2 regions of the Paenibacillus baimaensis genome follow, and region 2 is predicted to be linked to the other one. Evidence: predicted binding sites of a transcription regulator. Region 2 holds the regulator's gene; the other holds the start of a gene.

Region 1 (6,034 bases), on a different contig from region 2:
GATCGAATTAAGAATATGGTCAGAGCGTCTGCTGTAACCGATAAGGGCAAGCAGCGCACCCAAGATAGCCATACATAGAACATATCAAGCTGGAGGGTGATGAAACTGCAACGGATTAGCTTTATTGGGATGGGGGTTATGGGCTCCCGAATGGCGGCACGACTGATTAAAGCCGGATATGAGGTCACTGTGTATAACCGTTCGGCGGATAAGGTAGAGCCGCTGGTACAGCTGGGGGCGAGCCGTGCGGCGACAATTAGGGAAGCTGTAGAGCTGGCAGACGTGATATGTACCTGTCTATCGATGCCGCAGGATGTTCAGGCATTGTATATGGATGAGCAGGGTATTTTTAAACAAGCGAAGCCAGGTGCCATCTGTATGGATTTTACAACCGTCGGTCGCGAGCTGAGTGTGCAGTTAGGTGTGGAGGCGGCATCCTATAAGCTGGTTTACTTGGACACACCTGTGAGCGGCGGCCCGGAGGGTGCAGAGCGAGGTACCTTGACGATCATGGTGGGTGGACAAGCGGATGCCTATGAGCAATGTTTGCCTGTGCTCCAACAATTAGGCTCCAATGTGCAGTATTTGGGCAGCTCGGGCTTGGGCAGCGTAGCCAAGCTGATGAATCAATATTTGGTTGCCACACATACTTTAGCAGCTGCAGAAGCTATGGCAGCAGGCAGTGCCTACGGAATCAATCCCGAGCAGCTGTATCAAATTCTCTCCACAAGCTACGGGGATAGCCGTATGCTGCGACGCCATGTTGAGCAGCATATTCTGGATCGCAGCTTTCAACCCGGGGGCGCTCTGAAGTACCTGCTTAAGGATGTCGGATTGGCTAACCGACTCGTAGCCGAAGCTGGGATAGAAATATCGACCGGAAATCATGTGGAAGCCGTACTGCAAAAGGCTGTGGAGCAGCAGCTGGGGGAGCTGGACATGTCTGCTGTGATCTTGTCTCTGGAGCTGCTAACGGGGACCAAGGTGGAAAGAAAGTAGAGGCACTTTTTTAAATAATCTGTATATATCTGTATAACAAAAAGCCCCTTCACAACAATATGCTGTGGAGAGGCTTGATTGCATAACCAGCTTATTAATAAGCAAGGGCAAACAATCCGTTAATGTGGGACAAGTAACGGGCGTTGCTCGCTTTTTTCATCAAGGATGCCGGAGTACCTTTTAATTCAATACCGCTTCCACCTACGGAGCCGATACCGTCTTTACGGCCGAGGCTTGCCAATGTTCCCGAGAATACAGGGTTGAAGCTATCCATGGTTGTGCCTTTGAAATGAGCTGCGATATTAGCGCCTGCCAGCTCACCCATTTGCCAAGCCAATTGTGCAGTTGGCGGGAACGGACGACCTTCCGGTCCGAATACGACTGCGCAGTCGCCAGCGAGGAATACATCAGGATGGGATACGGATTGCAGCGATTCGTTAACCGTTGCACGACCACGATTCACTTCAACTCCACAATTCGCTACCAGCGAGCTGCCTTGTACGCCGCCAGTCCAAACCAATGTATTCGTATCGATGGTTCTTCCGTCTTTGAGGCTTACGGTTGGTCCGTTCACTTCGGTAATCGCAAGGCCCGTCAAGAACTCAACACCACGATTTTGAAGGCTGACCGTTGCACGCTCAATAAGCTCAGCAGAGAATATTGGCAGAATGCTTGGCATAGCCTCAACCAGATACAGTGAAACGTCTGCGAAATCGACGCCATATTTACGGCAAATGCCCGGCAGCTCATCAGCAAGCTCACCCACCAGTTCAACGCCTGTCAGGCCTCCGCCACCGATAACGAAAGTAGCGTCTGCTTTGTTGTTGGTGCTGCTGTAATTGCGAATGCTTTGCTCCACATGCGCAAATAGACGGTTGGCATCGGCTACGGATTTCAGCGTGAAACTGTTTTCCTGCAGACCTGGAATACCAAAATAGTTGGTTTCACTGCCTAGTGCGAGCACCAAAGCGTCATAGCTGAACGTTTTGCCACCCAAAAGAAGCACTCTGCGTTCTTCCACATTAATTTCATCAACCGTACCAACCACCACATTGATCTGTTTACCTTTAAGCAGCTTTTCCAATGGCAAAGCTACTGCCTTCTCGGCAACATTGCCTGCAGCAAGACGGTGCAGCTCAGTAATAATTTGGTGCGAGCCCACGCGGTTAATAACGGTAATTTCTGCTTCTTCATGCGTTAGATGGGCACGAGCGGAAAGAGCGCTCAACAAGCCGCCGTAGCCGCCACCCAAGATCAAAATTTGTTTACTCACGTTTATCCTCCATTCTGGCAATAGGTTGTTTTATAGGTGATCTTGCTTTTTTCTTTCGCTTAAAATGTCAAGGTATGCCTGGCTAAAACGAAGCATTTTTTGCAGTTCCGGATCTTTAAGCAGCTTTAGCATGCCAAATAGGCCAATCGTGGCTTCGCTTTGATCAGCGCGATCGTTGGCTTCAATAGCAGCCGATGCGTAACCCTTTACTTTTTCCTCAAGCGGTTTGACAACTTCCTGAATGCCGCCTACCATGTCTTGAATCAATACACGGTCGTTGGCTACTTTATTAGCCAAATCATACGTTTTGGTAAGCAGAGTCATCATTTCCGTAAGTCGTGGCAGTTGATCTACCAATACGGTCAATGCCTCTTGTACCTCAGGTTTTAACAATTGATCCAATACATCTGCTTTAACGGTTGCCGGAGCTACTGAAACTTCTTGTTCTGATACTTGAGCAGTGGTTTGTGCCATTCTTTGTTCCTCCTTTATTCATCTGAATTGTTCGCAAGTAGCAATAAACGATATTCCGCGATCTATATGAAATATAATATAGGTTATTATTATATTATCCATTCACTTGTGAAAAAAATCACATAGAAGTTAGAAAGTTTCCGTGTCTAAGCTGCTGCGAACCAAGTAATTGCTAAGCTATATTGTATACCTTATAACGCTGCGAGACAATAGTTTTTTCATCATTTAGTTACAAATTATTCGGTGTTCCTGGAGTTATTGCTGTAAAGGAAATTATGATGCGGATTTACATGCAGAATGTGGGAGCCGCCAGCCAAAGGAGATGTCCCTCAAGCAGCCAAGCTGCTGGTGACATCTCCTTCTTCACGTCATAAGTAACTCGCATTTTATGATTGTTTTCTAAAAATCGACCGCCAGCCGAACACCTTGGCTTTAACCAGGAGCTTGCTCGTCCAATGCGAGAGGACATGCAGCACGATGAATAGGAGTATCAACGGTTTGAATAGAAGCCAGGCGACGACCCAGGTGAGGAAGATTTGCCACGGCTTCATCTTTTTGATAAATGAGGGCAAAAGAAGTAAGCGGTAAAACCAATAGCTTTTTTGCAGGCTTTTCAGGTATTCCCGGCGGATCTGTGCATCTGTGGGATCGAGTCTTATTGCATTTTTCAAATACTCCTGTTCTTTATCGTAGTCGCCTCTTTTTTCAGCGGCCCAGGCCAGATAGAGAAAGGTTTGATCGTGATCCGGGTTCTGGAACAAGGCGGCCTGCTCAGATGCCAGCGAAGCCTGGAAATTGCGGGCATTGGCATGCAGATAGCTGTCACCAGCCAAGTACAAGGAGTTGTCGGGAGCCAACTGCAGCGCTTGGTCCAGTTCCTCCCTCGCTTGCTGAAGCTTGCCCTTTTTGTGATACAAATTAAAGCTGAGGAACAAATAATGGCTTTCATAGGGATCGATTCGCTGCGCTTCCTTGACCGCCTGCAAATACTCCTTTTCCTTACCCTGGGAATATAAAACAATGACACGCACGAACCAGCCGATTTTATTCTCGGGGTCATATTTCAGAGACTCCGCCGACCAATGCAGGGCTTTGTCATATTTACCGGATTTCATATAGATTTGGGCTAGCATCCCATAAGCATTGGCATTCTCTGGTTCCTCCCTGAGCCACTGCTCGGCCTCAGAAATCGCTTCGTCAAAGCGCCTCCAGTTCGTCAGCTGAAACACCCGGGTCATATGGTCAGATTGCTCATAACGCAAGGACACCGCAATCACCTGCAGCCTTCTTCTTATTTGATTCGATAGGTTTTGATATACTCCAGCACATGCTCATAGTCTTTGTTAATATCGCTGAAGGTTGCATAATTTTTGGCCGTTGAAAACCAATCCAGAGTGGTCGCCTTGCGGCCTGTTACACTCTTTTTCAGATCGTGGTCCGTAATGGGCTGGATGTCTCCGCTCTCCAGGGATCGCTCCAGGGCTTGCTCAATTGCATCCCGGACCACCTGCTCGAGATCCGCACCCGAGAAATGTGTAGTTTGCTCGGCCCACTTCTTCAGATTTAAAGGCTCCTGTGGCTTGCCCTCCAGCTTCAACCCCAGAATTAATTCCCTCTCGGCAGCTTCCGGTGGCGGTACAAATACCAGATGATTAAAGCGTCCTGGGCGGCGCAGCGCGGAATCCAGATACCATGGCGTGTTGGTGGCACCAACCACGAGCACCTCATGATTGTACGATTGCAAGCCATCCAGCTCCGTTAACAGTTGATTGACGAGCATGCGATCGTGGTGCTGATGCATTTGATGACGGCTCCCGCCCATAGCGTCAAGCTCATCAATAAAAATGACACACGGTTTTTCGGCGCGAGCCTTTTCGAAAAAATCATGCAAATTGTGCTCGCTCTGCCCCGCATACATCGATAAAATAGCCTGCAGCTCAATATGAAGGAAATTGGCATTAATCTCACCAGCGATAGCACGGGCGAGGAAGGTTTTGCCGCAGCCGGGAGGCCCATAGAGCAGTAAGCTGCCGCCAGCGGTTTTACCGAATGCCTGAAACATTTCCGGCTGCTTGAGCGGGAGTATAAAGTTCATACGGATTTTCTTCTTGATCTGCTCCATGCCGCCAACCTGCTCAAACGTAATCCGGGGTTGTTCCATTTCGATCAGATGATTTCGTTCTTTATTAAATGAAATGACCTTTAATTTGTTCTTTCTTTCGTCTTTACCTTGGGTATCATCGGACATTAGCTTCAACTCCTTAAAGGGTAAGAAGAACATCATCCATTCGAACTTGAATTTAATATGATTTTATCAGCAAAGCCACGGCGGTTTCAAGTTTCTTGACTTCATGGCAACCGGTAGTTGTTCTGAAAATAACGATGGGATTTGTAAAATGAACGCCTCAGTATCGATTTTGATGATCTGTTTCGATTTTGAAGGTTTACTTTTGGCTAGGCTTGTTGCAACAATGGCAATAGAGTGCACTCTAACCATTTGAAAGCGTTTTAAAAAAATGAAAAGGACGTGTGCAATGGTAAAGCGTAAACAAGTTTGTGCGTTGGTGGTGTTCATTTATTTAATGGTAACGATGCTCCCGATCTCCGCCACTTATGCCGCAGATGCGGAGTTTATCATCCCGATAACCAACGTAACGGCAAGCGGCAATGATGGAAACGAACCGAAAAATGTACTGGACGGCAATTTGACTACCCGCTGGTCGTCTAGTGGCGACGGGCAGTGGATTCAGTTTGATTTGGGGACGGACCTCAAGAAGCTGGCTTATGTAAAAATGGCTTTTTTGAACGGTGATACACGCACATCAACCTTTGATATTCAAACCTCCACGGACAATGTAACCTTTACGACAGTGCGCTCTAACGTCACGAGCAGCTTGAGTGCAAGCCTGCAAACCTTTGATTTTACGGATGTAGATCCGGTTCGTTATGTGAAAATTATTGGACACGGCAACTCTGTGAATGCGTGGAACAGCTACACGGAAGTGGAGATTTACGGAGATGCATCGACAAACAATGCAGCAGTAGACGTCAAATTGACGGTTCCTGCCGCTTCGATCAGCGATAGTGGCAATGACGGTAATGTGCCGGCCAATACAGTAGACGGGAATACAGCGACCCGTTGGTCGAGCAACGGTGATGGTCAATGGATCCAATACGATTTGGGGTCCAGCAAGACCGTGTCTTATATCAAGCTGGCTCCTTTTAACGGCGCTGCAAGAACCTTTACCTTCGATATATTGACATCTGCAGATAATGTGACGTTTACAA
Region 2 (6,034 bases):
GTATAAGGAGCATGTGGAGACATCATCGTTGTGATACGTCCGCCAGCTTTGCCATGCCAATCCAGTGCAAATTGTCTTGCCTCTACCAGCTTAGCTGTTTGAACGTCAGGAGGACACAATCCAATAACACCACGAGTCAGGACAGCACGCATTCCGCTTTCCTCGACAGCTTTCGCGACTTCATTCATATGATCATACATATCTACAAATGTAGTCGTTCCGCCTTTAAGCATTTCCAGAATGGAGAGCAGTGTGCCTGAGCGCACATCGTGAGCTGTAAATTGTCCTTCCATGGGCCACATTTTCTCCTGCAACCACACCTGTAATGCGAGATCGTCACCATAGCCGCGCAGCAATGACATCGCAGCATGGTTATGAGTGTTAACTAAACCCGGCATAAACAGCTTCTTGGACCCATCAATACGCTCGTCATACAGCTCAAGAGGCTGTGGAAGATCTTCTCCTATGTAAGTAATCAAATTATTTTCAATGGTCATATAGCCTTGAATAATTGGTTTTTGCTCATTTAATGTTAGAAATACACCATTCGTTATGATTGTTTTTGTCATTGTCACCCGAATCCTTCCTCGCATTTAGCTTCAACTTTTACTGTACAACTTCAAAGTTTTAAAATCAAGTATTGAAGACCCTCGCAGCCATATAACCGTTTACATAAATGAACTTTCATGAACATATCCTGAATTGGATAAACTATCATTGCATTCCGTTACTGCTATATGGTATTTTTAATTTTGCGTGAATTTTAATCGCCAAAATTCTACATAATGAATCTAAATACTTCGTATATTATTAATTTATTGTTAATATAGAAGTCGGTTCGCTTCGTATCACTCATTTTATGTTCGTAAATTTATTTTTTCTTCATAAAACTCAAGTACATGCTTACGAAGTTAGTTTTGCTTCACAAAACTCTAAGTTCATGCTTACGAAGTCAGTTTTGCTTCACAAAACTCTAAGGAGGCTATTCCATGCTTTTCGCCAAAAAAAATGATGCGGATTTCTTGCAACTGCTCGTGAAATCTTCAGAGAACACGCTTGAGGCCGCCCAAATGTTTCGCACTGCGGTTATGGGAGATCAACCACCCGCTTCATTCTATCCGCAATTAAAGGAATTGGAACACAAAGGTGATCAAATCACGCATCAAATTTACAAAGGTCTTAATAAAGTGTTCATTACTCCCATCGATCGTGAAGATATTATGGAACTCGCATCCAAGCTTGATGATGTTATAGATGGTATTGAAGCCTCCATAGCGCGTTTTGACTATTTGAATATTAATATAAGTGATAATTATATGAAGGAATTTTCAGCCGTAATCGTTTCCAGCTGCCAGCATATTCTCGATTCGTTCAAATTACTGTCCAAGAAAAAATATTTACAAATCAGTGAGCACACCGTACAAATCAACTCACTTGAAAATGATGCGGACCGTTTAATGCGTGAAGGCATTCGAGAAATCTTTATGAACCCCAAAGATCCCTACCATGATTTCAAGCTAAAAGAAATCTATGAGCGTCTTGAAGAAACAACCGATGCCTGTGAGGATGTAGCCAACATTCTGGATAGCGTCATTATGCGTTATTCGTAAGCTGTGTGAAATCGCTAGGAGGAAATTATGTTAACTACATTAATAATCATTGTTGCTTTGGCGCTCATCTTTGATTTTATCAACGGGTTTCACGATACAGCCAATGCGATTGCTACATCTATCTCTACCAGGGCTCTGACACCCAAATTCGCAATCATCTTTGCATCCGTTTTAAATTTTATAGGTGCGATATATTCCTCCGAGGTTGCCAAAACAGTAGGAGGCAAGGTGGCTAATCCGGCAACCATTCCACATGGCGTCGAAATTTTGATCGCTGCACTGCTAACAGCTATTATATGGAACCTCATTACTTGGTACTACGGGATTCCTTCCTCATCATCGCACACCTTAATCGGAGCTTTGGCAGGCAGCGTGATATCCGGTGCGGGCTTTGCAGCTTTAAACTGGAGTGGCTTCAAAGAAATTGTCATTATCCTGGTCCTTTCGCCAATCATCGCCTTCGCTACAGGCTTTCTGATCATGTGGATCATTCGAAAGCTTATCATTGTAAATGGCAATCAATCGCGATCCAAGATGAATCGGATGTTCCGTTTTTTTCAAATCTTTTCTGCTGGTCTTCTCTCATTGTCCCATGGTGGCAACGACGCACAAAAAGCAATGGGAATTATGGTGTTTGGACTTGTTACTCTTGGCTACCAGACTGATCTGGATGTACCCTTATGGGTCAAAATTTCTGCTGCAACCGCGATGGGCTTAGGTACTTCCATTGGTGGCTACAGAATCATCAAAACGATGGGCAGCCGTCTGCTGAAGATTGAACCGATCAATGGCTTCGCATCCGATTTGAATTCATCGATCATCATTCAAACCTCAACTGCCATTGGCATGCCGTTATCGACCACACATGTTATCTCTTCCTCCATCATAGGAACAGGTACGGTCATGAGATTTCATGATGTTAAATGGGCTACTGTTAGTAAGATGGTTATGACCTGGATTATTACCATTCCGATCTCGATGATACTTTCATTTCTTATCTACAAAATCATTGCTTTATTTGTATAAATCCTCTAACTGCTTAAACATCACAAAAAGACCGTTCAAAAGCTTAAAGCTTTTGAACGGTCTTTTTGTGTGTTTTCATTTTCATACAGGAGCTAAAACTCTTGTCTATGACCCTTACTCTTCATCCAGATAATAAGCAAGGCTTTGCAGCTCCGTAGTGAAATCGGCATGATGAACTCGAATCTCATTAGGCACCTTAATAATGATCGGAGCAAAATTAAGAATGGCTTCTACGCCGCCATCCACAAATTGATTAGCTACATTTTGTGCTTCAAAGGCAGGAACGGTAATGATCCCGATCCTCACCTGCAGACTTCTGATGGTTTCCTTCAGTTCTCCCATAGGTTTAACCTTGAGATTGTTAATGGATTCACCAATCTTCGATTCATGGGCATCAAATATAGCAACAATTTTCATATTATCCCTCAGGTAGGCGTTATAATTGCACAGCGCCCTGCCCAAGTTACCCGCTCCAACCAATGCGACTGGAATGACTTTATCCAACTTCAGAATTTGGCGAATTTTTTCTATCAGATAATCTACATCATAGCCGATTCCTTTTTTTCCAAATTCACCAAAGTAAGCGAGATCCTTACGGATTTGAGCAGGATTCAGATCAAGCTTCTGACCCAAATCCTGTGAAGAAACGGTGTGCACACTTTTTTTACTGAGTTCATTCAAATAGCGTAAATACACAGGGAGTCTTCGAACAACTGCTTCCGATATTTTGATCGTTTTCATACTTCGCTTTCTCCCATCCATTGCTTAATTCTACCCACTAGCTGATTCGTAGGCATATGTTCGATTTTGGGTCCGGGTAGCGAATACAAAAAGTATTTTCCGTAGGTCGAATCAATAACACGCGTATCGTAAATAATGACAATACCTTTATCCTTGGCCGTACGAACGAGACGTCCAAAGCCTTGCTTGAAACGAATGACTGCTTGTGGAACCGATAATTTCATAAAAGGATTCAAATTCAGTTTCTTCAGATTCTCCATCTTTGCTTCAACCAAAGGATGGTTCGGTGGTTGAAAAGGCAAACGAACAATGGCCAGACAAGTTAATGCATCACCGGGAATATCCACACCTTCCCAGAAGCTGCTCGTTCCGAGCAATACACTGGAAGGACTATTCTGGAACAGCCGCGTCAGCTTACTGCGGTTGCTGCTATCTACACCTTGGCCTAATACACCTATACCGAATGGACTCAGTTTCTCTTTTAAAGCCGCGTGGGTTAGCTTCAGCATCCGGTTGGATGTAAATAACACCAGCATACGTCCCTTCGTTTCCAGGGCTACCTCCGCCAGGGATTGAGACAAATTGTCCAGAAAATGCTTATCACCAGAGTTGCTGCGTATGCTGGGAAAATCTCTTGGTATCGCAACCAGCGCTTGCTGACGATAATTGAATGGCGATTGCAATTGGACCGTTTTCAGTTTGGCCTCGGGTTCATTGGTATTCAAGCCTAACTGTTCACATGTATAGTCAAAGGACTTGCCAACTGATAGTGTCGCCGAGGTCATAATCACACTATCCTTAGCTTCGAAGAAATGCTCCTGAAGCATCGGACTGACATCTACAGGTACACTAATAAGCTGAATGGACTTACTCTTGCTTGTTCCCGCTTCAAGCCAGTATACATAGTTATCGTCGGTCAAAGCCATAAAAAAATGAAGATTGTCCCTCAGCCTATACAGTTCCTTCACCGAACCGCTAATATCGGTCACCAAACCCTGTACATCCAGCACTTCCTGCTGGTCCTTTACTTCGTTAAGCACTTTATCCAGCTTTTTCAAAATTTCAGTCAGCTTTAAATACATGTTCTCTTCCAGCACCAGAAGCTTATCCCAGCTTGGTGGTTTGTCATCCTTTTTAAGCCGGTAAACCAATTGTCCGCCTTCAGTTTGCTGGGAAGGGTCAGAACGGGTTGATACCAATTGAAAGAGCAAATCTGTCAATTCATCCCATTCCTCTTTAATCTGCAGCAGAACAGGAAGCATCGCATCCAGAATCTGACTCCACGCAAGCCCCTTTTCGCCGTCTGCCCTGCTCAGCCTTGAGCTTAATATGGGAAGTTGTCCATTACGACTATCCTTGTAAAGCCACCACAGAGTACCGACAAAAGCACCGTATACGACTTCGATACCCAGATGCTTGCTGGCCACCTCTTCAAAATGATGCGCTTCATCAATGACCAAATGCTTGTAGCTTGGAAGCAGCCGACTTTCTGCCTTCGTATCTGTAAATAGCATCGAATGATTCGTAATAACCAGGTCTGCATTGCTAGCATTGTTGCGAGCCCGGTGGTAAAAGCATTTTTTAAACCACGGGCAGGCACGATTCAGGCAGGAATCCGAGTCGCTCGCAACCGAATGCCAGAACTGCGCACCTTTGCCGCTAAAATGCAGCTCTTCATCGTCGCCATGTTCGGTTTCACTTAGCCACACCAGCATTTGTCCCGCCGTCAGCCGATCTTCCTTGCCATGCTCAAAATCCTGCTGACCCATCTTGGTCTCAAATTTGCGCAAGCATAAATAATGGCTTCTTCCTTTGAATACGGCAGCACGAAAGCCGACTGGAAATAAATCCATTAACAGCGGAATGTCTCTTTCCCTGATCTGCTCCTGCAAATTGATCGTATGGGTACTAACGAGCATTTTTTTGTCATGCTTTAACCCGTAAAACAAGGATGGTATTAAGTACCCAAGCGATTTACCTGTGCCAGTACCTGCCTCGATCATCAGATGCCGCTCCTGCTCGAACGCAGCTTCGACCTCGGCCAGCATAATCTCCTGTGCTTCACGATCCTCATAAGCTGTAAAGCGTTCCTTGAGCGCTTGTTTCAGCTGAGCAAAAAATACTGCGAAATCATCAGGCAACGTTAATAAGTCTTTCTCTTCCCGAACCGAATCCTCTTCGCCCCAGTCCTTGACCGCAAGAGTAAACTGTCGATAATTTTGACCTGCCGGTTCTTCCTCTCCTGCAAACATTTCCTTGAACATAATCATTTCGCGCACAAACCAGCCAAAGTCAGTCGTAGCTTCATCAAATACCATCGATAAGCGCTGCAGTGTAAGCAGAGACAATTCCTGAAACCGCTGCAGACAGCGTATCCATAATAGCGCTGTAACCTCTGCGTCGCTATCAGCCTGGTGCGGTCGCTCATGCTCAATACCGAAGCTGTTGCATACCATGCTTAACTGAAAGCTGGATAGGGATGGAAACAACACACGAAGCGCATCAATTGTATCCAGTACTTTACCATCAAACGCAAAATATCCATGCTCATCCAAAGCTCGTTGCAAAAATGACAAATCAAATGCAATCGCATGACCGACCAGTACACAATCCTGCAAAAGTGGCACCATACGGGCCATAACCGTATCCAACTCGGG

What was found. The regulator Rex, encoded in region 2, represses fermentation and respiration genes when NADH is low (regulators of the CRP and FNR family bind a similar motif). The targets are predictions, from matches to a motif close to TTGTGAAATATTTCACAA.
Region 1: OB236_RS07880 (DUF1641 domain-containing protein) is a predicted target of Rex. The motif match lies at 2,853-2,870, and genes of this name have one in related genera.

What each region holds. Positions count from the first base shown of each region.
Region 1 covers NZ_JAOQIO010000016.1:197,047-203,080, forward strand. The annotation lists gene OB236_RS07865 (DUF3052 domain-containing protein) at 1-78, shown strand, start outside; gene OB236_RS07870 (NAD(P)-dependent oxidoreductase) at 100-999, shown strand; gene OB236_RS07875 (NAD(P)/FAD-dependent oxidoreductase) at 1,094-2,272, opposite strand; gene OB236_RS07880 (DUF1641 domain-containing protein) at 2,303-2,746, opposite strand; gene OB236_RS07885 (tetratricopeptide repeat protein) at 3,133-4,023, opposite strand; gene OB236_RS07890 (ATP-binding protein) at 4,038-4,994, opposite strand; gene OB236_RS07895 (chondroitinase-B domain-containing protein) at 5,281-6,034, shown strand, end outside.
Region 2 covers NZ_JAOQIO010000095.1:142,635-148,668, forward strand. The annotation lists gene OB236_RS26840 (amidohydrolase) at 1-569, opposite strand, end outside; gene OB236_RS26845 (DUF47 domain-containing protein) at 990-1,610, shown strand; gene OB236_RS26850 (inorganic phosphate transporter) at 1,638-2,636, shown strand; gene OB236_RS26855 (redox-sensing transcriptional repressor Rex) at 2,751-3,377, opposite strand; gene dinG (ATP-dependent DNA helicase DinG) at 3,374-6,034, opposite strand, start outside.